Linked DNA regions of Thiocapsa bogorovii. The protein of the gene in region 1 interacts with the protein of each later gene in a pairwise test. Links are inferred from orthologs where the notes say so. Each region holds a gene or a part of one and is shown in the gene's direction. Other genes may lie near its edges. The genes, in order: acpP, ybgC and bioH.

Region 1 (6,982 bases):
CGGACTGGCAATCGGGTCCAAGCTCTCGGGCGAGCTCTTTCTCACGACGCAGACCTTGGGAATCCTGGTGCTCGGTGCCGTCGCCTTCAGCATCGGTACCGCTGCCGGAGTCATCATGGGCAAGATCATGTGCCGCCTCAGCGGGGGGAAGGTGAACCCGTTGATCGGTGCAGCCGGTGTCTCCGCGGTCCCTATGGCTGCGCGGGTCGTGAACAAGGTCGGGTTGGCCGAAAATCACCACAATTTCCTGCTGATGCATGCGATGGGCCCAAACGTTGCCGGCGTGATCGGTTCGGCGGTCGCCGCCGGCGTTTTGCTCGCTCTGGTGGGCCCATGACCAGATGCGGTTTAGGTTGACGTTGCGATCGTAAATACGCTATTTTGGCGCGCTTATGTCGAGTGCCCTTTCTGAACCAATCGATCCCTGGCGAGCATGTCGCCGGGATTTCGTCCTCGACGGCGATGTGTGCTTGAGTGAATTCCAGCGGCTCGCCGCTGCCATGGATGCACCTGAGCAGGAGGCACGCCGGGTCGATTCGGAACTCGAGGAACCTGCGGTCCTCGGCGCAGCCAGCGTCGAGCTTCGGTTTTCCCGGGATCGAGACGGTCGGTGCATCGTAGCGGGTCGAGTTCGCGCGACGCTTCGGTTGTGCTGTCAGCGCTGCCTCGGCGAGGTTGAGATTCCGGTCGACGCTCGGATCCAGCTGGCGTTGATCCGCCGGGACGAGGAAGCGCTCGATCTCCCCGAGCATCTCGACCCTTGGCTGGTGACCGAGGAACGGCTCGTTCCTCTGGACATGATCGAAGACGAGCTGCTGCTGGCGGTTCCCGTCGTTCCGCGGCATCCTGTCGGATCCTGCACGGCGGGTCCGGTTGAACATGGCGAGGCGACTGCATCGGCAAGGAACCGGGAAACGGGATCGGAGGCTAGGCGAGGGCCCTTCGAGATCTTGGCCGCACTCAAACAAACACCCGGGAAATGAGCACACGGGACGGTCCGGAGGCTTGAGCTCGGCGGGTCCCCGCTGCGCAGGAGACCGTCCCCCAACAGCATTCATCGATAGATTGGCAAAAACATCGCGATTCCGCTCGAGTAGCGGCCGCGCGTTATTCGGAGATCAAAGATGGCCGTTCAGCAAAATCGAAAAACCCCGTCCAAGCGTGGCATGCGTCGCTCGCACGATGCCTTGAGCAAGCCGACACTGTCGGTCGACCCGACCAGCGGCGAGACGCATCTTCGCCACCACGTGACACCGGACGGTTTCTACCGGGGCCGCAAGGTTCTGGATCGCTCTGAGTGACCGTACGCGGTCGCCTCGGAGCTCTAAAACCAGCGTACGACCGCAGCTCGAACGTTCTCGGGATGGGATCTGTCTCGACAATCGCGCTCGACGCCATGGGGGGCGATCACGGCCCGGGTGTCGTGATTGCCTCTGCGCTTCGCTTCCTTGCAGCCTCGGATCGCGTCGATCTGATTCTCGTCGGCGACGAGAGGAGGATCGGTCAGCACCTCGGAAACGCCGACCGGACTCGACTGAAGATCCGCCCGACGACCCAAGAAGTCGGGATGGACGAGGCGCCGTCAAAAGCGTTGCGGGGCAAAAAGGATTCCTCGATGCGCGTGGCCATCGATCTGGTCAAGAGCGGCGAGGCGGACGCCTGTGTCAGCGCAGGCAACACCGGAGCGCTGATGGCGACCGCACGCTTCGTGCTCAAGACCCTGCCGAGCGTCGATCGCCCGGCGATCATTACGGCCGTGCCTTCTCTTCACGGACACACCCATATGCTGGATCTGGGTGCCAACGTCGACTGCACGGCCGAGCATCTCTTCCAATTCGCCGTGATGGGCAGTGAGCTGGTCACCGCCGTCGAAGGCGTTGCTGCACCGCGTGTCGCGCTCCTGAACATCGGTCAGGAAGAGATCAAGGGCAACGAGCAGGTCAAGCAGGCCAACGAGCTGCTCCTGCGCAGCGGCTTAAACTATGTCGGCTATGTCGAAGGCGACGGCATTTTCCTCGACGACATCGACGTGGTCGTCGCCGATGGATTCGTCGGCAACGTTGCGCTCAAGTGCAGCGAAGGGGTGGCCAAGTTTGTCAGTCACTCCCTGAGCACCCAGTTCAAGCGAACGTGGCTCAGCAGGCTCGCCGGGCTCGCCGCGATGCCCATTCTCAAACAGTTTCGCCGTACGATGGATCCCCGTCGCTACAACGGGGCCAGTCTCCTCGGTCTGCGCGGGATCGTGATCAAGAGTCACGGCGGTGCAGACGAGATCGCATTCGAGAATGCAATCCATATCGCGTTGAAGGAGATTCACGCGAACATACCCAAGCGGATCGGCGAGCAAGTCGGCCGGCACCTCGACAGCGGACAATACAAGGCGATCGCCTGATGATTTACTCGCGCATCCTGGGGACCGGGAGTCATCTCCCGGCCCGGACGATGACGAATGCCGATCTGGAGGCGATCGTCGACACCACGGCGACCTGGATCTTCGAGCGCACCGGCATCGAAAAACGCCATTTGGTCTCCGAAGGGGAAACCTGTTGCGATCTCGCCGAGGTCGCGGCCCGCCGAGCGCTGGATGCGGCCGGTCTGCGGCCTTCCGACATCGACTTGATCGTCGTCGCGACGACGACACCGGATCAGTTTTTCCCGAGTACCGCCTGCCTCCTGCAGCAGCGTCTCGGCGTCCACGGTTGCCCGGCCTTCGACCTTCAGGCGGTCTGCACGGGCTTTGTCTACGCGGTCGGCGTTGCCGATAAGTTCATCCGCACGGGCGCCGCCACACGGGCGCTGGTGGTCGGGGCCGAAACGCTTTCACGTATCCTGAACTGGGAGGACCGCGGCACCTGCGTCCTCTTCGGAGACGGAGCCGGCGCAGTGGTTTTGGAAGCCGCTGACGAGCCGGGCATCATTTCGACACATCTGCACGCAGACGGCTCCTACAAGGACCTGCTTCAAGTCCCGGGAGGACTCGGCAACGGGCATCCCGACGCCCGATTCATCGAGATGAAGGGGAACGAGGTCTTCCGGGTCGCCGTCACGACGCTCGGGCGCATCGTCGACGAGACCCTTGCGGCCGCCGGTATGTCCAAGTCGGAGATCGACTGGTTGATCCCGCACCAGGCCAATATCCGAATCATTCAGGCAACCGCGCGCAAGCTGGATCTGCCCATGGAGCGCGTCGTGGTCACGGTCGCGGAGCACGGCAATACCTCCGCGGCCTCGATTCCGCTGGCCTTCGATCAGGCCGTGCGTGACGGGCGCATTCAACGTGGCGAGCTCCTCTTGATGGAAGCCTTCGGGGGTGGTTTCACCTGGGGTTCGGTCTTGGTCCGCTACTGATCGGTTTGTCGACGTTCGATTCGTTGCAGGTTCGTTGCCGATAAGGATGACACACATGATTGCCGCTTTCTTCCCCGGTCAAGGCTCCCAGTCGATCGGGATGCTCGATGCGCTGGCCGAATCGTACCCGGAGGTCCGCAGGACCTTCGATGAGGCATCGGATGCCTTAAATCTCGACCTATGGCGTTTGGTCAGCGAAGGCCCGAAAGCCGATTTGGATCTCACCCGGAACACCCAACCCGTCATGCTGACCGCCGGTATCGCGGTCTGGCGCGCCTGGCAGCAGGCCGGCGGATCGCCGGCGCGTCTGATGGCCGGTCACAGCTTGGGCGAGTATTCGGCCCTGGTCGCTGCAGGAGCCATGAGCTTTGCCGACGGGGTGCGTTTGGCGGCCGAGCGTGCGCGCTTCATGCAGGAGGCGGTCCCGGCGGGCGAGGGTGCGATGGCCGCCGTACTGGGTCTGAGCGATGCCGATGTCGTGGCGCTCTGCGCCGCGCAGTCCGAGGGCGCAGTGCTCGAGGCGGTGAACTTCAACGCACCGGGCCAGGTCGTGATCGCGGGCGAGACCGCGGCCGTGAACCGTGCCCTCGGCGCCGCCAAGGCTGCGGGCGCAAAGCGTGCGGTGACCTTGCCGGTCAGTGTCCCCTCGCATTGTGCATTGATGCGTCCCGCCGCGGATCGACTCGCCGAACGGTTGGCTGCGATCGAGATCCGGGTCCCGGAGGTTGCGGTCCTACACAACGCCAGCGTGCAGAGCGCCACCGACAGCGCGGAGCTGCGCGATCAACTGGTCCAGCAGCTGTATCGCCCGGTCAGGTGGGTCGAGACGGTGCATGCCGTCGCCGCCGAAGGTCTTCGCATCGCGATCGAGTGCGGCCCGGGTAAGGTCCTGACGGGGCTGAACAAACGAATCGACGACAATCTGACGACACTGCCGGTCTTCGACCCGAAGTCACTCGAAGCGGCACTGGAGGCGATAGGCAATGCTGAAAGATGACATCGCGCTCGTGACGGGCGCCTCGCGCGGGATCGGTCGTTCCATTGCGATGGCGCTGGCCGAGCAGGGTGCCGCCATTGCAGGTACCGCAACGACGGCGGCCGGCGCGCGGTCGATCGAGGACGCCCTCACTCAAGCCGGTTACCGGGGCATCGGGGTCGTGCTCGACGTTTCCGATCCAGCCTCGGTCGAGACCGCAATCGGGGAGATCGCCGAGCGCTTAGGTGCACCCGGGATTCTTGTCAACAATGCGGGGATTACGCATGACAACCTCCTCATGCGCATGAAGGACGAGGAGTGGGATTCGGTCATCGAGACCAATCTCAGCTCGCTCTACCGCGTCACCAAGGCCTGTTTGCGTGCGATGACCAAGGCTCGGAAAGGCCGGATCATCAATATCGCCTCCGTGGTGGGCGCCATGGGCAACGCCGGTCAGACCAACTACGCAGCCGCCAAGGCAGGCATGATGGGCTTCACGAAGGCGTTGGCCCGGGAGGTCGGATCACGCGCGATCACGGTCAACTGTGTCGCACCCGGGTTCATCGATACCGACATGACCCGAGCACTGCCCGAGACGCAACGTCAGTCATTGATCGGGGGCATCCCTTTGGGGCGTCTCGGACAGCCCGAGGAGATCGCTGGCGCCGTGGTCTTTTTGGCCTCTCCCGCAGCGGCTTACATCACCGGCGAGACCCTACACGTGAACGGCGGCATGTACATGGCATGAAAGACATCGTCGTCGATATGATTAAGATCAAATAAATCAGATCCTTGTGCTTTTTTGCCGAGGATTGATGCGGCTTTCATCGGCCGTCGATTGTCACTAGAATACCGCCTGGTCCAGCGAGGGCCACCTTAATTCATCCGGAGGAATCAGCCCCATGAGCAGCGTTGAAGATCGAGTCCGCAAAATCGTTGTCGAACAACTCGGCGTCAAAGAAGAGGAAGTGACCTCGGAGGCGTCCTTCGTCGACGATCTGGGCGCGGACTCACTCGACACGGTTGAGTTGGTCATGGCCCTCGAAGAAGAGTTCGAAACCGAGATCCCGGACGAGGACGCGGAGAAGATCACCACCGTCCAACAGGCCATCAACTACATCAACCAGCACCAGGCCTAGGCAGGTGTCCGGCACCCGGGTCGGGTGCTCCGAGGCTCGAAGGCCGTCGGCCGCAGCTGGATGCCGGCGCGGCGGCGAGCGTCGAATATCGCGTTTCGAACGAAAGGGGTAGGCAATGTCAGGCAGAAGGGTAGTGGTCACCGGTTTGGGCCTCGTGGCGCCGGTCGGTTTGGACGTCAAGTCCTCCTGGGACAACATCCTCGCCGGCAAAAGCGGGATCAAACCCATCACCCACTTCGATATCGAGCCGTTCAGCACTCGCTTCGGTGGCCCGATCTATGGCTTCGAGATCGGCAATTACGTCTCCGAGAAAGAAGCCAAAAAGATGGATAAGTTTATCCATTACGGAATGGCTGCCGGCTGTCAGGCGATCGCCGACGCGGGGCTCGAAATCGATGACTCCAACCGTCGCCGTATCGGTGTGGCGATTGGATCCGGGATCGGAGGGATCACGGGCATCGAGAACAATTACGAAGCCTACCGCACCAAAGGGCCGCGTCGGATCTCACCCTTCTTCGTTCCTGCCAATATCATCAACATGGTTGCCGGCAACCTCTCGATCAAGTTCGGACTGAAAGGCCCGAACTATTCGATCGTCTCGGCGTGCAGTACGGCGACGCACAACATCGGAGAGGCCGCGATCATGATTCGCCACGGCTACGTGGACGTCATGATCGCCGGCGGCGCCGAAATGGCAACCTCGCCTGTCGGACTCGGCGGGTTCGCCGCGGCCCGAGCGCTCTCCACGCGCAACGACGCGCCCGAGGCGGCCAGCCGGCCGTTCGATCGCGATCGCGACGGCTTCGTCCTCAGCGACGGCGCCGGGGTCGTGGTGCTCGAGGAGTATGAGCGGGCCAAGGCGCGCGGCGCACCCATCTATGCCGAGCTGGTCGGTGTCGGGATGAACTCCGATGCCTTCCATATGACTGCGCCGTCGGAAGACGGTGAAGGCGCCTGTGAATGCATGCTGCTCGCTCTCGCGGACGCAGGTCTCGACAAGGACCAGGTGCACTACATCAATGCGCACGGCACCTCGACACCCGCGGGCGACGCAGCCGAGACGATGGCCATCAAGCGCGCGTTCGGACAGCGCGCCTACGAGATCCCGGTCAGCTCGACCAAGTCGATGACCGGTCACATGTTGGGTGCTGCCGGCGGGGCGGAGGCGATCTTCACGATCCTCGCCATTCGCGATCAGACCGCGCCTCCGACCATCAACTACGAGACTCCGGATCCGGACTGCGATCTCGACTACGTCCCCAATACCGCCCGAGAGATGCGCATCGATGTCGCATTGACCAACTCCTTCGGATTCGGCGGTACCAACGGGACCCTCGCTTTCCGCCGACCCTAGGGTCGGTTCGCGAATCGAGTTCGACGCCGCTTGGTCGGTCCGTCGCCTTCCTCTCCGATCGACGATCCGTCGGCTGACGACAGCGCCTCCGGTGCGATCGGGACTCGACGCGTCTTGGTCGACGGGCTTGAGCATGATCGGCTTCCTGTCGGGGATCGCGGTCTG
Region 2 (6,797 bases), 780 kb from region 1 along the record:
CTCGACAAGATCTATCAGACCGCACACCAGCTGCTCTCGCAACGCCCCGGCGGTTGGCCGCTCACGGTGTTCCTGATGCCGGAGGATCAAAAACCCTTCTTCGCCGGGACCTACTTCCCGCGCGAGCCGCGTCATGGCTTGCCGTCGTTCAAGCAACTGATGCAAGGGGTCGAGCGGGCCTACCGCGAGCAAAAGACGGCGATCGAGTCACAGAACGAAAGCCTGATGGCGGCGCTTGCCGAGCTGGAACCGCGTACCTCGGACGTCCTGCCCGAGCACTCGGTCATCGACGCGGCCCTGCAGCAGCTCGACGAGAGCTTCGACTCCGAGCACGGCGGATTCGGCGATGCGCCCAAGTTCCCGCACCCGACCAACCTCGAGCTCCTGTTTCGGCACGCGGCGGACGCTTCGCCGGACGGCGCCCCCGATCGGTCCGCGCTCGCGAAGGCTGTTCGGACGCTCGAGCGTATGGTCCGCGGCGGACTCACGGATCAGCTCGGCGGGGGCTTCTATCGCTACTCGGTCGACGCGCTTTGGATGATCCCGCACTTCGAGAAGATGCTCTACGACAACGGCCCGCTCCTGGCACTCTGTTGCGACGCCTTCGCCGTGACCGAGGACCCCTTGTTTCGGGATGCCGCCGTCATGACCGCGGACTGGGTGCTGCGCGAGATGCAGTCCCCGGAGGGAGGCTATTGGTCCAGCCTGGACGCCGACAGCGAGGGCGAGGAAGGCAAGTTTTATGTCTGGGATCGCGACGAGATCAGGGGGCTGCTCGCGCCGGCCGAATATGCGCCCTTGGCCGCCGTGTATGGTCTGGATCGTCCGGCCAACTTCGAAGGCCGCTGGCATCTGCACGGGTACCGCACTCCCGAAGCTGTTGCCGTCGACCTCGGCTTGGAGCCGGCGCAGGTTCAGGCGTTGCTCGCGGCCGCCCGCGCGACCCTCTATGTCGAACGCGAGCGCCGCGTTCGACCGGGTCGCGACGAGAAGGTCCTGACCGCTTGGAATGCGCTCATGATCAAAGGCATAGCGCGTGCCGCGCGCACCTTCGATCGGCCCGATTATCTGGAGTCCGCCGAGCAGGCACTCGCCTTCATCCGCGAAACACTCTGGTCTGAGGGTCGGCTGCTCGCAACCTACAAGGACGGCACCGCCCACCTCAACGCCTACCTCGACGACTATGCCAACCTGTTGGATGCCTTGCTGGAGCTCTTGCAGACTCGCTGGTCGCGGGTGGATCTAGACTTCGCCATCGCCCTGGCGGAGGTGCTGCTGGATCAGTTCGAGGATCCGATCGACGGCGGCTTCTGGTTCACCGGGCGGGATCACGAGACCCTGATCCACCGCACCAAGCCGCTTGCCGACGAGGCCGTCCCGTCCGGCAACGGCATCGCTGCCGTGGCACTTCAGCGGCTCGGCCATCTCCTCGGCGAGCCGCGCTATCTCGCCGCGGCCGAACGGACCCTGAAGCTCGCGGCCGAGTCGATCCGGCGCATGCCCTATGCCCACGCCACACTCCTGTTCGCGCTCGACGAGTGGCTCGACCCGCCCGAGACCCTGGTGATCCGCGCCGGCGACGAGCGTCTCGACGCATGGCGCCGGGAGGTCCAGCGCGGCTACCGACCGCGGCGCCTTGTCCTGGGTATCCCGAGCGAGGAAACCCATCTGCCCGGCACGCTCGCCGCCATGGTGCCGGGCGAGCGCCCGCGCATCTACCGCTGCCGAGGTACCCACTGCGAGCCGCCGACCGAATCGCTCGCCGATGTCTTGAATCCGACCCCGTAGGTTGTGCTGACGATAGGAAGCGCAACGGCCGCCGACCGTTTGTCGTGCCTCCGCGGCACGGCACAATCGCGGATGCCGTTCCGTGTCGATCACGACAACGACAACGTCGGCAGCTCCACAGAGCGCCGAATTCCATGCATTGCTCGCGCTCCGCACCGCTAACGCCGCCCGGCGAGCCCCACCCACCAGCAGGTCATCCCTCATGTCGACAGCCCGGCCGTTTCGACGGCACCTTGCCTATCTCGATTGGCTCTATAACCCCTTCAAATCATGGGACGTGACCCGCGTTTACGACCTCTTGTCGACCGACCTGGCCACCGAAAACGGGCTCTATCTCAACCTGGGCTACTGGAGCGCGGAGCAGAGTCTGGACGATGCGTGCCAGGCGCTGGCCGCCTTGGTCGCGGAGCGCGCATCGATGGGGCCCGGCGATCGGGTGCTGGACGTCGGCTTCGGTTTCGCCGACCAGGACATCTACTGGCTTCGGACCTATGGACCCGATCACATCCAGGGACTGAACATCACCGCTTCCCAGGTGGCCGTCGCACGCGGGCGGGTCAAAGACCTCGGGCTGGAAGAGCGCATCGATCTGCGCGAAGGTTCGGCCACGGACATGCCGCTGCCGTCGAATTCAGTCGACAAGGTCGTCGCCCTCGAGTGCGCCTTCCACTTCAAGACCCGCGAACGCTTTTTCGAGGAGGCCTTCCGTGTCCTGCGCCCGGGCGGCCGATTGGTCACGGCCGATATCATCCCTACGCCCCTTTCCGAGGATTGGCGTACCCGCCTGAAACAACGTTGGTCCTGGCGGCTGGTCGCGAGCAAGTTCGCCATCCCCGCCGAAAACGTCTACACCCGCGAGCGCTACGCAGAAAAGCTCGAGGCCTGCGGCTTCGGAGATGTCGAGGTCGCCTCCATCCGCGATCGCGTCTACACCCCTCTGCACGACTACCTCTCGAGACACCCGGAAACGCTCGACCGACTCCACCCCGCAACCCGACTCCCGGCACGACTTGCACTCGGCATGAGCGCCGAGAGCGTCTACGGCGGTCTGGACTATGTGCTCGCCGCCGCCTCTAAACCGCGCCTTTTGTGACCTACGCGGTTTTACCGGTGACGACCCTCACGACGACCAAGCGACTTAAACCTGGCGCGGTTTTGAGAACGAAGAAGGGCAAAATGCTTTCAATCTCCTAAACCGCGTCGACTGAAACGGTCCAGAAACCATCCAAGGCCGACCTCGGGCGACGAGCAAGCAGAGAAACTCGGACGCGGTTTAGTAGAGGAAGGGCACGAGCTTCTTCACCCCCTTCGCATACTCCGCATACTCCGGATGACGTTCGGTCAGCCAGCCTTCTTCCTTGCTGGCCTTGTAGTCGAAGAAGAAGAAGCCGAGGACCAGGATCGCGAGGTGGGAGATGCTGAGGGTGAAAAGCACCCAGCCCGCCGCCGCGAAGAGCTGGCTGCTGTAGAGCGGATGGCGAACGAGGGCGTAGACGCCGTGCTTGACCAGCTGGCTGTGATCGACCGGGTAGGGCAGGGGGGTTAGATACTCGCGGATATGGACCGAGCCGAAACCGCCGAGGACGAGGGCGACTGTCCAAAAGGCGATCAGCGCCGGCCAGCGCAAGGGCGCAAGGGTATCCATAAGCGCCGGGGTCGCGAGCGGGTTCCAGGCCGGGGTGAAGATAAAGGCAAAGAAGAGCACGAACTGCAGCACGACGAGATATTCGCCGCGGTGGCCCTTCAGGAAGGAGAAACGGGTCATGTCGGGGTCCTTGTCGGAGGTTGAGCGCCGGCGACCGTCGGTCGGGTCGCTATGACCGGCATTGTCTGACATCCGCGTACGTTGTGCCGAGCGTTGCGAGGCACAACGGCCGAGGCTCGGGTGCCGACTTGCAACGATGGCCGGCAACGCGCCATTCGGCGCCCCTTCGACGCAAGGTGCCCGCACGGGTGCTTTCCGGTACACTTCCGCAGTTTGAGTCAAGCCCCAACATGCGATCCCTGCCGTGCCGACATCGAGCGATCCCCGATTGTTGACCTTTACCTGGCCGGTGCGGGTCTACTACGAAGACACCGACGCCGGCGGTGTCGTCTTCTATGCCAATTATCTGAAGTTCCTGGAGCGAGCGCGCACGGAATGGTTGCGCGCCGTTGGGCAGGAGCAAAGTGCCTTGCGCGCGCGTCACGGCATCGTCTTCGCCGTGCGTCGCATTGCGATCGACTATCTTGCACCCGCACGTCTCGATGACTGCTTGAGCGTGACCTCCCGTCTGGTGCGGCCGGGCGGTGCGAGTCTGGAGTTCGACCAGCAGGTGATTCGCGACGAGGACGGTGCCTGTTGTTGCCGAGCTTCCGTCAGGATCGCCTGCATCGATGCCGGTACCTTGCGCGTCGCGCGCCTGCCCGGCGATCTCTTGTCCGAGTTGTTGCCCTTTGCGAGCGGTCCAGCGGAGCCCGTGTCATGACGTCCGATCTGTCGATGTTCAACCTGATTCTCCAGGCTAGTTTGGTGGTGCAGTTGGTCCTGCTGGTGCTCGTCATCGCCTCTGTGACCTCTTGGACCATGATCCTGGACCGCGGGCGCGTGCTCTCCAAGGCACGCAAAAGCGCCAATGCCTTCGAAGAGCGCTTCTGGTCCGGCGGAGATCTCAGTGCGCTCTACAAGGATCTGAGCGAGAACCGCAAGGGCGAACATGGTCTGCCGTCCATCTTTCGCGCCGGATTCAAGGAATACGTGCGGCTGCGCAAGATCGAGGGCAACGACCTGATGGCTGTCCTGCAGGGTAGCGAGCGCTCGATGCGCGTCGCCCTCAGCCGCGAGATGGATCGCCTGGAGACCAGCCTGACCTTCCTGGCGACGGTCGGTTCGACCAGCCCCTATATCGGTCTGTTCGGGACCGTCTGGGGCATCATGCATGCCTTCCATGCGCTGGGGAACGTGGAGCAGGCCACCCTCGCGCTCGTCGCGCCGGGCATCTCGGAGGCCCTGGTCGCCACCGCGATCGGTCTCTTCGCGGCCATCCCCGCCGTTATCGCCTACAACAGGTACGCCTATCAGGTCGAGCGTCTCAACAGCCGCTACGAGGAGTTCATGGAAGAGTTCTCGACCCTGCTGCAGCGCCAAGGCCGCAACTGAGCGTTCGAGGACCCCGTTAGATGCTCAAGCGCACCCGTTCCAGACAGCGCCGCCGGCCGATGGCCGAGATCAACGTTGTGCCCTACATCGACGTGATGCTGGTGCTGCTCGTCATCTTCATGGTCACGGCGCCCTTGATCACCCAGGGTGTGAAGGTGGCGTTGCCGCAGGAAAAGGCCGGCGGGATCCCAAGCCCGACGACCGAGTCGCTGATCATTACGGTCGATGAGTTCGGCGACTATTACATCGATATCGGAGATGAGAAGAACGCCCCGGCCAGCGAGCAAATCCTGTTCGACCGCATTCGTGTCGTGCTCGAATACAGGCCCGAAACGCCGATCCTGGTGCGGGCGGACCACCGGGTCGACTACGGGCGTGTGGTTCGTGCCATGGTCGTCGCTCAGGCGGCAGGCGCTCCGGAGGTCGGTTTGGTGACGGTGCCGCCGGAGCGCCGCGAGCCCTAGCGCTGCGGCCCGAGCCCCGACATGTGGCACATCCTGAGGCAAAACCCGGGGGCCTTCTATTGGTCGCTGGGTCTGCATGTCTTTTTCGCCCTGCTTTTCTTCGTGGGCGTGAAGATCGACCGGCCGATCACGGAGGCGGGGAGCAAGCCGCGCGTGGTTCAGGCGACCGTCGTGAGCGATGCCGCGCTCGAGGCGATGGTCGCGCAGTTTCAGGCCGAGCAGGCGCGCCGTCCGGCCGGGCCCGAGATCAGTCCCGAGGTCGGCACGGAGATCATTCCGCAAGCGCAGGAGCCGCCTGATGCTGTGACGCTTGAAGACCTGAGCGCGGCTGAGGCCGCCCGGCTCGAGACCGAGCGGCTCGAGGCGGAGGCGGTCGACGCGGAGCGTCAGGCCGACGCCGAACGCGAGGAGGCGCAGCGTCTTGCAGAGGCGGCTCGCGCCGCCGCCGAAGCCGAGCGCCTGGCAGCCGAGGCCGAAGCTGCTGCAGCCGAGGCCGAAGCGCGCCGCCAGCTGGAGATCGACCGCATGGCCGAGGCCCAGCGCCGAGCGCAGGCCGAACGAGAGGCGGAGGAGGCCGCTGCGAGGGCCGAGGCCGAACGGCGCGCAGAGGCCGAGCGACGTGCAGAGGCCGCACGACGCGCCGAGGCCGAGCGTCTGGCCGCCGAGGCCGCAGCCGCCAAGGCCGAGGCGGAGCGTCTCGCCGAAGAGAAACGTCTTGCCGCGGAGGCCGCGGCACGGGCCGAGGCACAACGGCGATCCGAGGCGGCACGCGCTGAAGACGAACGCCGCGCGAGGGTTGAGGCCGAGCGCCGTGCCGAGATCGAGCGTCGTGCGGAGGCGCAGCGCCGAGCCGACGCCGAGGCAGCCCTTGAGCGGCAGCGGCAGCTTGAGGAGGAGGCTCGCCTGATGGCCGAGATCGAGGAGCGTCGTCTCGTCGAGGAGCTTGCACAAGAAAGCATCGAGCAGGAGGCCAGGCGGATGGCCGCGGAGGAGGCGCAGCGCCGGCTCGCCGCGGAAGAGGCGCAGCGTGCCCGCGAGGACGATCTGCTGTCGTCTTTGGCATCCGAGCAGCTCGCGCGCGAGGCCGACCGCTACGTCCCCGTGATCCGTGATCGGGTGCGTCAGTTCTGGGTCCGGCCGCCGGCGACCGGGCGTGATCTCGCGACGGTCGTCACCGTACGGCTCATCCCCGGCGGGGATGTGGTGCCCGACAGCGTCCGCGTAATTCAAAGCAGCGGCAACACCGCCTTCGATCAATCGGTCGTAGCCGCGGTGAATCAGGCATCGCCCCTGCCCGTGCCTTCCGGCCCCCTGTTCGAGCGCTTTCGCGAGTTCAATTTCACCTTCAAGCCCTAGCCAGGACAGATCCCTATGCCCCGACATCCGCGCCGCACCTCGATCCTACT
Region 3 (6,916 bases), 5.0 Mb from region 1 along the record:
CATTTGAACCCATGGACTATGGACAATCCGACGCCGATCGACTGGACGGGCGTGTAATTCTGGTGACAGGCGCAGCCGAAGGCATCGGACGCGCCGTTGCGCTTGCCTGTGCTGCTGCCGGGGCGACCGTCGTTTTGTCGCAATCGAAGGAGTCGGATCTCGCCGAGGTCTACGACCGAATCGAAGCGGACGGCGGGCCCGAGCCGGCGATCCTACCGCTCAACCCGGAGACCTCGACCGAGGACGACTTCCTCGCCGCCGCCACCGTCCTCGGCGATGCCTTCGGGCGTCTCGACGGACTCGCCCATTGCGCCTCCTACGCACCCTTCCTCAGCCGCATCGACGACTATGACGCGAGCGAATGGGATCGCGTGATCCGCATCAATCTCACCACGCCCTTCCTCCTCACGCAGGCCTGTATGCCCTTGCTGCGCGCCTCCGAAGACGCCTCGGTGGTCTTTACCTCCGACCGCGTCGGTCGTCAGGGGCTGGCCTACTGGGGCGCATACGCTGCGGCGAAGTTCGGCATCGAAGGACTGATGCAGGTCCTGGCCTCTGAGATGCGCGAAAACGGGAAGATCCGGTCCAACAGCATCGACCCCGGCGTAGTGCGGACCGCCTTGCGCGCCCGCCTCTATCCCGGCGAGAACGCGCTGAACAACCCCCTGCCCGAAACCGTCACCGGGATCTACGTCCACCTGCTCGGACCGGCCGGACGGGGAACGAACGGCGAGGCCCTTCAGGCGCAAGGCCCAGGTTGAGAGCCGCGCACCCGAACGCAGCCGATGCGCCCGCCATGAGCCCCGACCGCGACCAAGCCCTCGACCCCGCACTCGACCGACTCCGGGCCGCGGGGCTCTATCGGCGCCGTCGCGTGCAGGACCGTCCGCAGCAGCCGGAGGCCATCGTGGACGGCCGCCCCTTGCTGAGCTTCTGCAGCAACGACTACCTGGGGCTCGCGAATCACCCCGAGGTCATCGCGGCACTGCAACGAGGCGCGGAGCGTTGGGGCGTCGGCAGCGGTGCCTCCCATTTGGTCAACGGACACAGTACCGCCCATCATGCCCTGGAGGAGGAGCTGGCGGACTTCACGGGGCGGCCCCGTGCGCTCCTCTTCTCGACCGGCTACATGGCAAACCTCGGGATCATCGCGGCACTGACCGGCCGCGGCGACACACTCTGGCAGGACCGGCTCAATCACGCCTCGCTGCTCGACGGCGCCCTCCTCTCGCGCGCGAAACTACGCCGCTATCCCCACGCCGATGCCGCCGAGCTCGACCGCCTGATCGGCGACCGAGACACTCGCATGATCGCCAGCGACGGCGTCTTCAGCATGGACGGCGATCTCGCCCCCTTGCCCGCGCTCGCCCTGCTCGCACGCCGCGCGGGCGCCTGGTTCCTGGTGGACGATGCCCACGGGCTCGGGGTGCTCGGCCGAGAGGGGCGCGGGACGCTCGATCATTTCGGGCTCGGTGCCGAAGAGGTGCCGATCTTGATGGGCACCCTGGGCAAGGCGTTCGGGACTTTTGGCGCCTTCGTAGCCGGCCCCGAGACGCTGATCGAGACCCTGATCCAGCGTGCGCGAAGCTACATCTACACCACCGCGACACCCCCGGCGCTTGCCGAGGCGACACGCACGAGCCTCGCGCTGGCCCGCCGCGAGGACTGGCGACGCGAGCACCTTCAGGCGCTGATCACCCGATTCCGCGCGGGAGCGAACCAGCTCGGTTTGCCGTTGTCGGAATCGCCGACACCCATCCAGCCGCTGATCGCCGGGAGTAGCCACCAGGCGCTGGCCTGGGCGGCGCAGCTGGAATCCCGCGGGATCCTCGTCGGCGCCATTCGTCCGCCCACCGTCCCCGAGGGGAGTGCACGTCTGCGGGTCTGTCTCTCGGCCGCCCACACAGAGACCATGGTCGACCGGCTGCTCGACGCGCTCGGAGCCCTGCGACCCGCGACGCCGAGCACATAGCCCGGAACAAAGGCGCACGCACCTGCAGGTCGGACGAGCGTCGCGAATTCCGACAGTCGACCTCGTGGGGGGAACGCCGGCGCCGTGCTGCCGTTCCGACGGAGCCAATAGGTTAAAATCGAGCGCCGAGCCGTGCGATCCCGAGGAGACCGACGCGCGACCCCCATTTTCGAAAGGTTGACCAAGCACCGAATGACCCACCCGACACACGCACCGAACTCTGACCGTCAACTGGTCCTCCTCCATGGATGGGGGATGAACAGCGCCGTATGGGACAATCTCGCCGGCGATCTCCCGCCCGGCGTCATCCCCTGCCCCATTGATCTGCCCGGCCACGGCGATCGCGCTTTCTCACCCCGACTGGACAACCTCTGGTCCTGGGCTGATGCCTGTCTGGAAGCAGCGCCCGGGCGCGCGATCTGGTTGGGCTGGTCGCTCGGCGGACTGGTCGCCCTGGCAGCGGCGGTGCGTGCGCCGAAGCGGGTCAAAGGGTTGATCCTCATGACCGGCACGCCGCGTTTCGTGCGTGCGGCGGACTGGATGCCGGCCATGCTCCCCGAGACACTGGACCAGTTCCACGCCGACCTGCTTGCCGACCCTGCAGAGACACTCGCCCGCTTTCTCGCACTCCAAGTGCGCGGCAGCGATGCCGCGCGCGAGACCCTGCGGGGCCTTCGCCGGCGTATCGCCGAGCAACCGCAGCCGGAGCCGGACGCACTCGCGGTGGGTCTGGATATCCTGCGCGACGAAGACATGCGCGGTCGGCTCCCCGACATCCGCTGTCCGGTGCTTTGGATCTTCGGCACCCATGACACCCTTGTGCCCCCGACCGTGGCCGAGCGTGTCGAGATCCTGATGCCGGGCGCGCTCACCGCCATCGTCCAGGGCGCCGCCCACGCGCCCCATCTCTCGCATCCGAATCGAACCGGCGAGATCGTTCGGGACTTCCTGACTCAGCTCGAGGAACCGGAGCTCGGTCCGAGCGCGTCTCGAGCCCTACCATGAATCCAATCGGCCACAGGATCGACAAAGACCGAGCCCGGCGGAATTTCGAGCAAGCCGCAGAGCATTACGACAGTGTCGCCGTGCTCCAGCGCGAGATCGCCGATCGGCTGCTGGAACGCCTCGACTACGTGCGCCTCGAACCCGCGCGCGTGCTCGATCTCGGGGCCGGCACCGGCTATGCCGTCGAAGCGCTGTACCGACGCTATCGCAAGGCGCGGATCATCGCGTTGGACTTCGCACACGGCATGCTGATGCAGGCACGCCGACGCGGTCGCTGGCTCAGGCGTCCGCTCTGCCTCTGTGCGGATGCCGAATCGCTTCCGCTCGCGGACGGTGCGGTCGATCTCATCGTCTCGAACGCCACCTTTCAATGGTGCAACGGACTGGATCGAACCTTCGCCGAGTGCCTGCGCGTCCTGCGTCCGGGCGGACTCCTGATGTTCACGACCTTCGGACCCGATACCCTGAAAGAGCTTCGCCAGGCCTGGGCACAGGTCGACGGCGCCTCGCACGTGAGCCCCTTTCTCGACATGCACGACGTCGGCGATGCCCTGGTACGCGCCCGTTTCGCAGACCCTGTCATGGACGCCGAGCGGATCACCCTGACCTACCCCGCCATCCGCGAGCTGATGAAGGACTTGAAGATCCTTGGCGCGGGCAACGCAACCGCGGATCGTCCGCGTGGTCTCACGGGTCGTGCCCGGCTTGCCGCCTTGGACGCGGCCTACGAGATCCACCGCAGCGACGGTCGACTACCGGCCAGCTACGAGGTTGTGTATGGCCACGCCTGGGTGCCGGAGCAAAAACCCGCGGAGGGCGGCATCGCCGTCCCCGTAAGCGCAATCGGACGCCGCAATCGCGAGATCTCCCCCGCGGATCGCGCCGTCGAGACCGGGGGCTGACCCCCGAACGGAGGATCGCATCGCCATGCACGGGCTCTTCGTGACAGGAACGGATACCGGCTGCGGCAAGACCGAGATCAGCCTCGGGCTGATGGCCGCGTTCCAGGCAACGGGGCTGAAGGTGCTCGGGATGAAACCCGTCGCCTCCGGTTGCGCGCGTGGACCCGACGGATTGCGCAACGACGACGCCCTGCGACTGCGCATGCAGGGCAGCTCCGAGGCGCCTTACGGCTTGGTCAATCCTTACGCCTTCGCGCCTCCGATCGCGCCGCACATTGCCGCCGGAGAGGCCGGCATCGAGATCGGCCTTCCGACCATCGAGCAAGCCTACCGAGCGCTCGCCGGCGAGGCCGATCAGGTCATCGTGGAGGGCGTCGGCGGCTGGCGCGTCCCCTTGGGGCCGACGCTCTTCGTCAGCGACATCCCCAAGGCGCTCGGACTACCGGTCATCGTGGTGGTCGGCTTGAGGCTCGGATGCATCAATCACGCCCTGCTGACGGTCGAGAGCATCCAGAGCACGGGAGGCGTCCTGGTCGGCTGGGTCGGCAATCAGATCGACCCGACGATGCTGTCTCGCGACGCCAACCTCGCCACACTCGCGGCCCTGATCGATGCGCCCTGCCTGGGTGTCCTGCCGTGGCTCGAGACACCGACCCCGAGCGAGTTAACCGAATACCTCCATCCCGAGCTGATCGACCTACAGCCCAGACATGCCGCCAAGCTCGCCACGACGCGGACTCGGACCGAGGCGCGGAAAGGCGAAGGAGCTCGGACAGCAAAGCGACGCGCATAGCCGGGCGTTGTCGGCTATCCTTGGGCCTCGAGACCTCGCACCCCTTTCACCCACATCGGATCCGGAATGATCGCCCTTTCAATGCCGTCTCAAAGCAGCCGTCGCCCGCAATCGAAGGTCCCCGCCCTGGTCACGTTTGCGATCGCCACCCTCATGGCTGCGCCGACGGCCCTTGCGGATCCTGTCGCCCAAGTCCGGGCCCTGCCGCAAGCAAGCCTGCTCCTGCAAGAGAACGGCCGTGATCTGATCGCGACGCGTGCCGATACACCGCGCATCCCGGCCTCGACCATGAAGGTCCTGACCGCGTTCGCCGCGCTCGAGACCTGGGGACGCAACCACCGCTTCGAGACCGACTTCTACACCGACGACGCCGGCTGGCTCTGGGTCAAGGGCTACGCAGATCCCTATCTGGTCTCGGAGGAGCTCGACAAGGTGGTGAGTGCGCTCTCGGCCAAAGGCCCGCGCCGGATCACCGGCATCGGGCTCGACGACAGTTTCTTCAGTCCGGACGTCGAGATCGCCGGACGCTCCTCGACCGACAACCCCTACGACGCACCCGTAACCGCCTTGGCGGCCAACTTCAACACGGTCAGCCTGGTTCGCACCGGCAACAGCGTCAAGAGCGCAGAGCCCCAAACCCCGCTCACCGACTCGGCCCGGCGCTTCGGCATGGCCGGAGCCGCCGGCAAGCAGCGCGTGAATCTGCGCGAGCGCGACAAGGCGCTGCGCTATTTCGGCGAGCTGCTCGCCGCCAAGCTCGAAGGCGCCGGCATCCAGGTCGGAGAACAACAACGTTTCGCGACCATGCCGCGCGACGCCAAGCGCATCTACCGCCACGCCAACAGCCGCACCCTCGCCGAGATCGTGTCGCCGATGCTTAAGTATTCCAACAACTTCATCGCCAATGCGCTCTTCCTACGGCTGGCCGATCCGAAGGGCACCGGTCAGGTCACCATAAGCGGCGCGAAACGCGCCATGACCGATTTCTCGCGCAAGCGCTTCGCGTGGCGCGACTTCACGATCGACGACGGCGCCGGTCTCTCGCGCGCCAATCGGCTCAGCGCCCGCCAGCTCGTGGAGCTGCTCGACGCCTTCGTGCCCTACCGCGATCTGATGCCCCAGCAGGACGGCAACCCCTCCGTGCGCGCCAAGACGGGAACCTTGCGCGGGGTCAGCACCTATGCCGGCTATGTCCGCCGGGGCGGGAGCTGGGAACCCTTCGCCCTGATGATCAACGAGCCGGTCGACGGCGCCATCAGACAACGGGTCGCCAGCAGCTTGGCGCGTTGACCGTTCGCTCGGCTCCATTTCATCCCTTCGACCATCGGGAGCTCGCCGTGGAATGTTCGACAGCTGCCCCTGGGCCCCGGCGCGGAAAGGGCTCGATCGCGGCGTCGGCGTTCGTTGCGCTGCTCGCGACGGGTTGCGCAATCTCGCCGAGTACCGACCGCGAGTCGGGCCTACCGACCACGATCGCAGGCGCCCCGGTCCTCGGCACCGCCTCCGGCTTCCCGTCGCTCGCGCCGCTGATGCGGCGTGTGACCCCTGCGGTGGTGAACATCTCGGTCAAGTCCGAGGTTCCGATGGAGGATCATCCCTTCCTGCGCGATCCCGAGTTCCGCGCCTTCCTCGATCGCTTCGGTCTGCCCGCGCCCGAGGAGGGCGAGATCGAACAGCGCCAGAGCGTGGGCTCGGGGATCATCGTCGATGCGGGACGCGGCTATGTGATGACCAACGATCATCTGTTGCGCAACGCGACCGAGATCCGGGTCACGCTCAAGGACAGGCGCAGCTTTCGGGCGCGGCGACTGGGCTCGGACGCCGCCTCGGACGTTGCCATTCTCGAGATTCCGCCTGTAGACGTGCGCCCGCTCAAGCTCGGCGACTCCAATCGACTGGAGGTCGGCGACTTCGTCATCGCCATCGGCAATCCGTTCGGCTTGGGCCAGACCGTCACCTCCGGCATTGTCAGCGCGGTCGGGCGCAGCGGGATCGCCGGCAACCGTCTCGGCGAGCTGATCCAGACCGACGCATCCATCAATCCGGGCAACTCGGGCGGCCCTTTGATCAACCTCGCCGGCGAGGTCGTCGGCATCAACACCGCGCTGATCGGACCGAACGGGGGCAATGTCGGGATCGGGTTCGCGGTGCCGAGCAACCGCGCCCGGGTCGCCTTGGATACTGTGATGCGTGGGCGATGACCTTGCTGCTTTCCTGTTCAGCGCGTCGTTCGGGGGCAAGGGC

The links.
Region 2: the proteins of acpP (region 1) and ybgC interact in binary tests that used the Escherichia coli proteins (3 or more experiments, as listed by UniProt). The link is inferred for Thiocapsa bogorovii from one-to-one orthologs.
Region 3: the proteins of acpP (region 1) and bioH interact in binary tests that used the Escherichia coli proteins (3 or more experiments, as listed by UniProt). The link is inferred for Thiocapsa bogorovii from one-to-one orthologs.

What each region holds. Positions count from the first base shown.
Region 1 is NZ_CP089309.1:5,314,298-5,321,279, forward strand. What follows is about bases 3,860-6,844. They hold acpP (acyl carrier protein), read left to right. Parts: upstream 3,860-5,226; coding sequence 5,227-5,463; downstream 5,464-6,844. Other genes in these bases: fabD (ACP S-malonyltransferase), read left to right, coding at 3,860-4,345; fabG (3-oxoacyl-ACP reductase FabG), read left to right, coding at 4,332-5,072; fabF (beta-ketoacyl-ACP synthase II), read left to right, coding at 5,579-6,817. In the rest of the region: LT988_RS23635 (sodium ion-translocating decarboxylase subunit beta), read left to right, coding at 1-337; LT988_RS23640 (YceD family protein), read left to right, coding at 471-983; rpmF (50S ribosomal protein L32), read left to right, coding at 1,125-1,301; phosphate acyltransferase PlsX, read left to right, coding at 1,364-2,392; LT988_RS23655 (beta-ketoacyl-ACP synthase III), read left to right, coding at 2,392-3,348; more of fabD, read left to right, coding at 3,395-3,859; pabC (aminodeoxychorismate lyase), read left to right, coding at 6,932-6,982. UniProt on the Escherichia coli protein: Carrier of the growing fatty acid chain in fatty acid biosynthesis.
Region 2 is NZ_CP089309.1:4,530,774-4,537,570, forward strand. Bases 2,727-5,526 are described here. They hold ybgC (tol-pal system-associated acyl-CoA thioesterase), read left to right. Parts: upstream 2,727-3,797; coding sequence 3,798-4,256; downstream 4,257-5,526. Other genes in these bases: LT988_RS20090 (methyltransferase domain-containing protein), read left to right, coding at 2,727-2,881; LT988_RS20095 (methyltransferase family protein), read right to left, coding at 3,062-3,553; tolQ (protein TolQ), read left to right, coding at 4,253-4,927; tolR (protein TolR), read left to right, coding at 4,948-5,391; tolA (cell envelope integrity protein TolA), read left to right, coding at 5,413-5,526. In the rest of the region: LT988_RS20085 (thioredoxin domain-containing protein), read left to right, coding at 1-1,788; more of LT988_RS20090, read left to right, coding at 1,991-2,726; more of tolA, read left to right, coding at 5,527-6,747; Tol-Pal system beta propeller repeat protein TolB, read left to right, coding at 6,763-6,797.
Region 3 is NZ_CP089309.1:306,008-312,923, forward strand. Bases 1,152-4,070 are described here. They hold bioH (pimeloyl-ACP methyl ester esterase BioH), read left to right. Parts: upstream 1,152-2,164; coding sequence 2,165-2,977; downstream 2,978-4,070. Other genes in these bases: bioF (8-amino-7-oxononanoate synthase), read left to right, coding at 1,152-1,972; bioC (malonyl-ACP O-methyltransferase BioC), read left to right, coding at 2,974-3,879; bioD (dethiobiotin synthase), read left to right, coding at 3,905-4,070. Outside these bases: LT988_RS01425 (SDR family NAD(P)-dependent oxidoreductase), read left to right, coding at 12-761; more of bioF, read left to right, coding at 797-1,151; more of bioD, read left to right, coding at 4,071-4,672; LT988_RS01450 (D-alanyl-D-alanine carboxypeptidase/D-alanyl-D-alanine-endopeptidase), read left to right, coding at 4,739-5,962; LT988_RS01455 (trypsin-like peptidase domain-containing protein), read left to right, coding at 6,010-6,873. UniProt on the Escherichia coli protein: The physiological role of BioH is to remove the methyl group introduced by BioC when the pimeloyl moiety is complete. It allows to synthesize pimeloyl-ACP via the fatty acid synthetic pathway through the hydrolysis of the ester bonds of pimeloyl-ACP esters.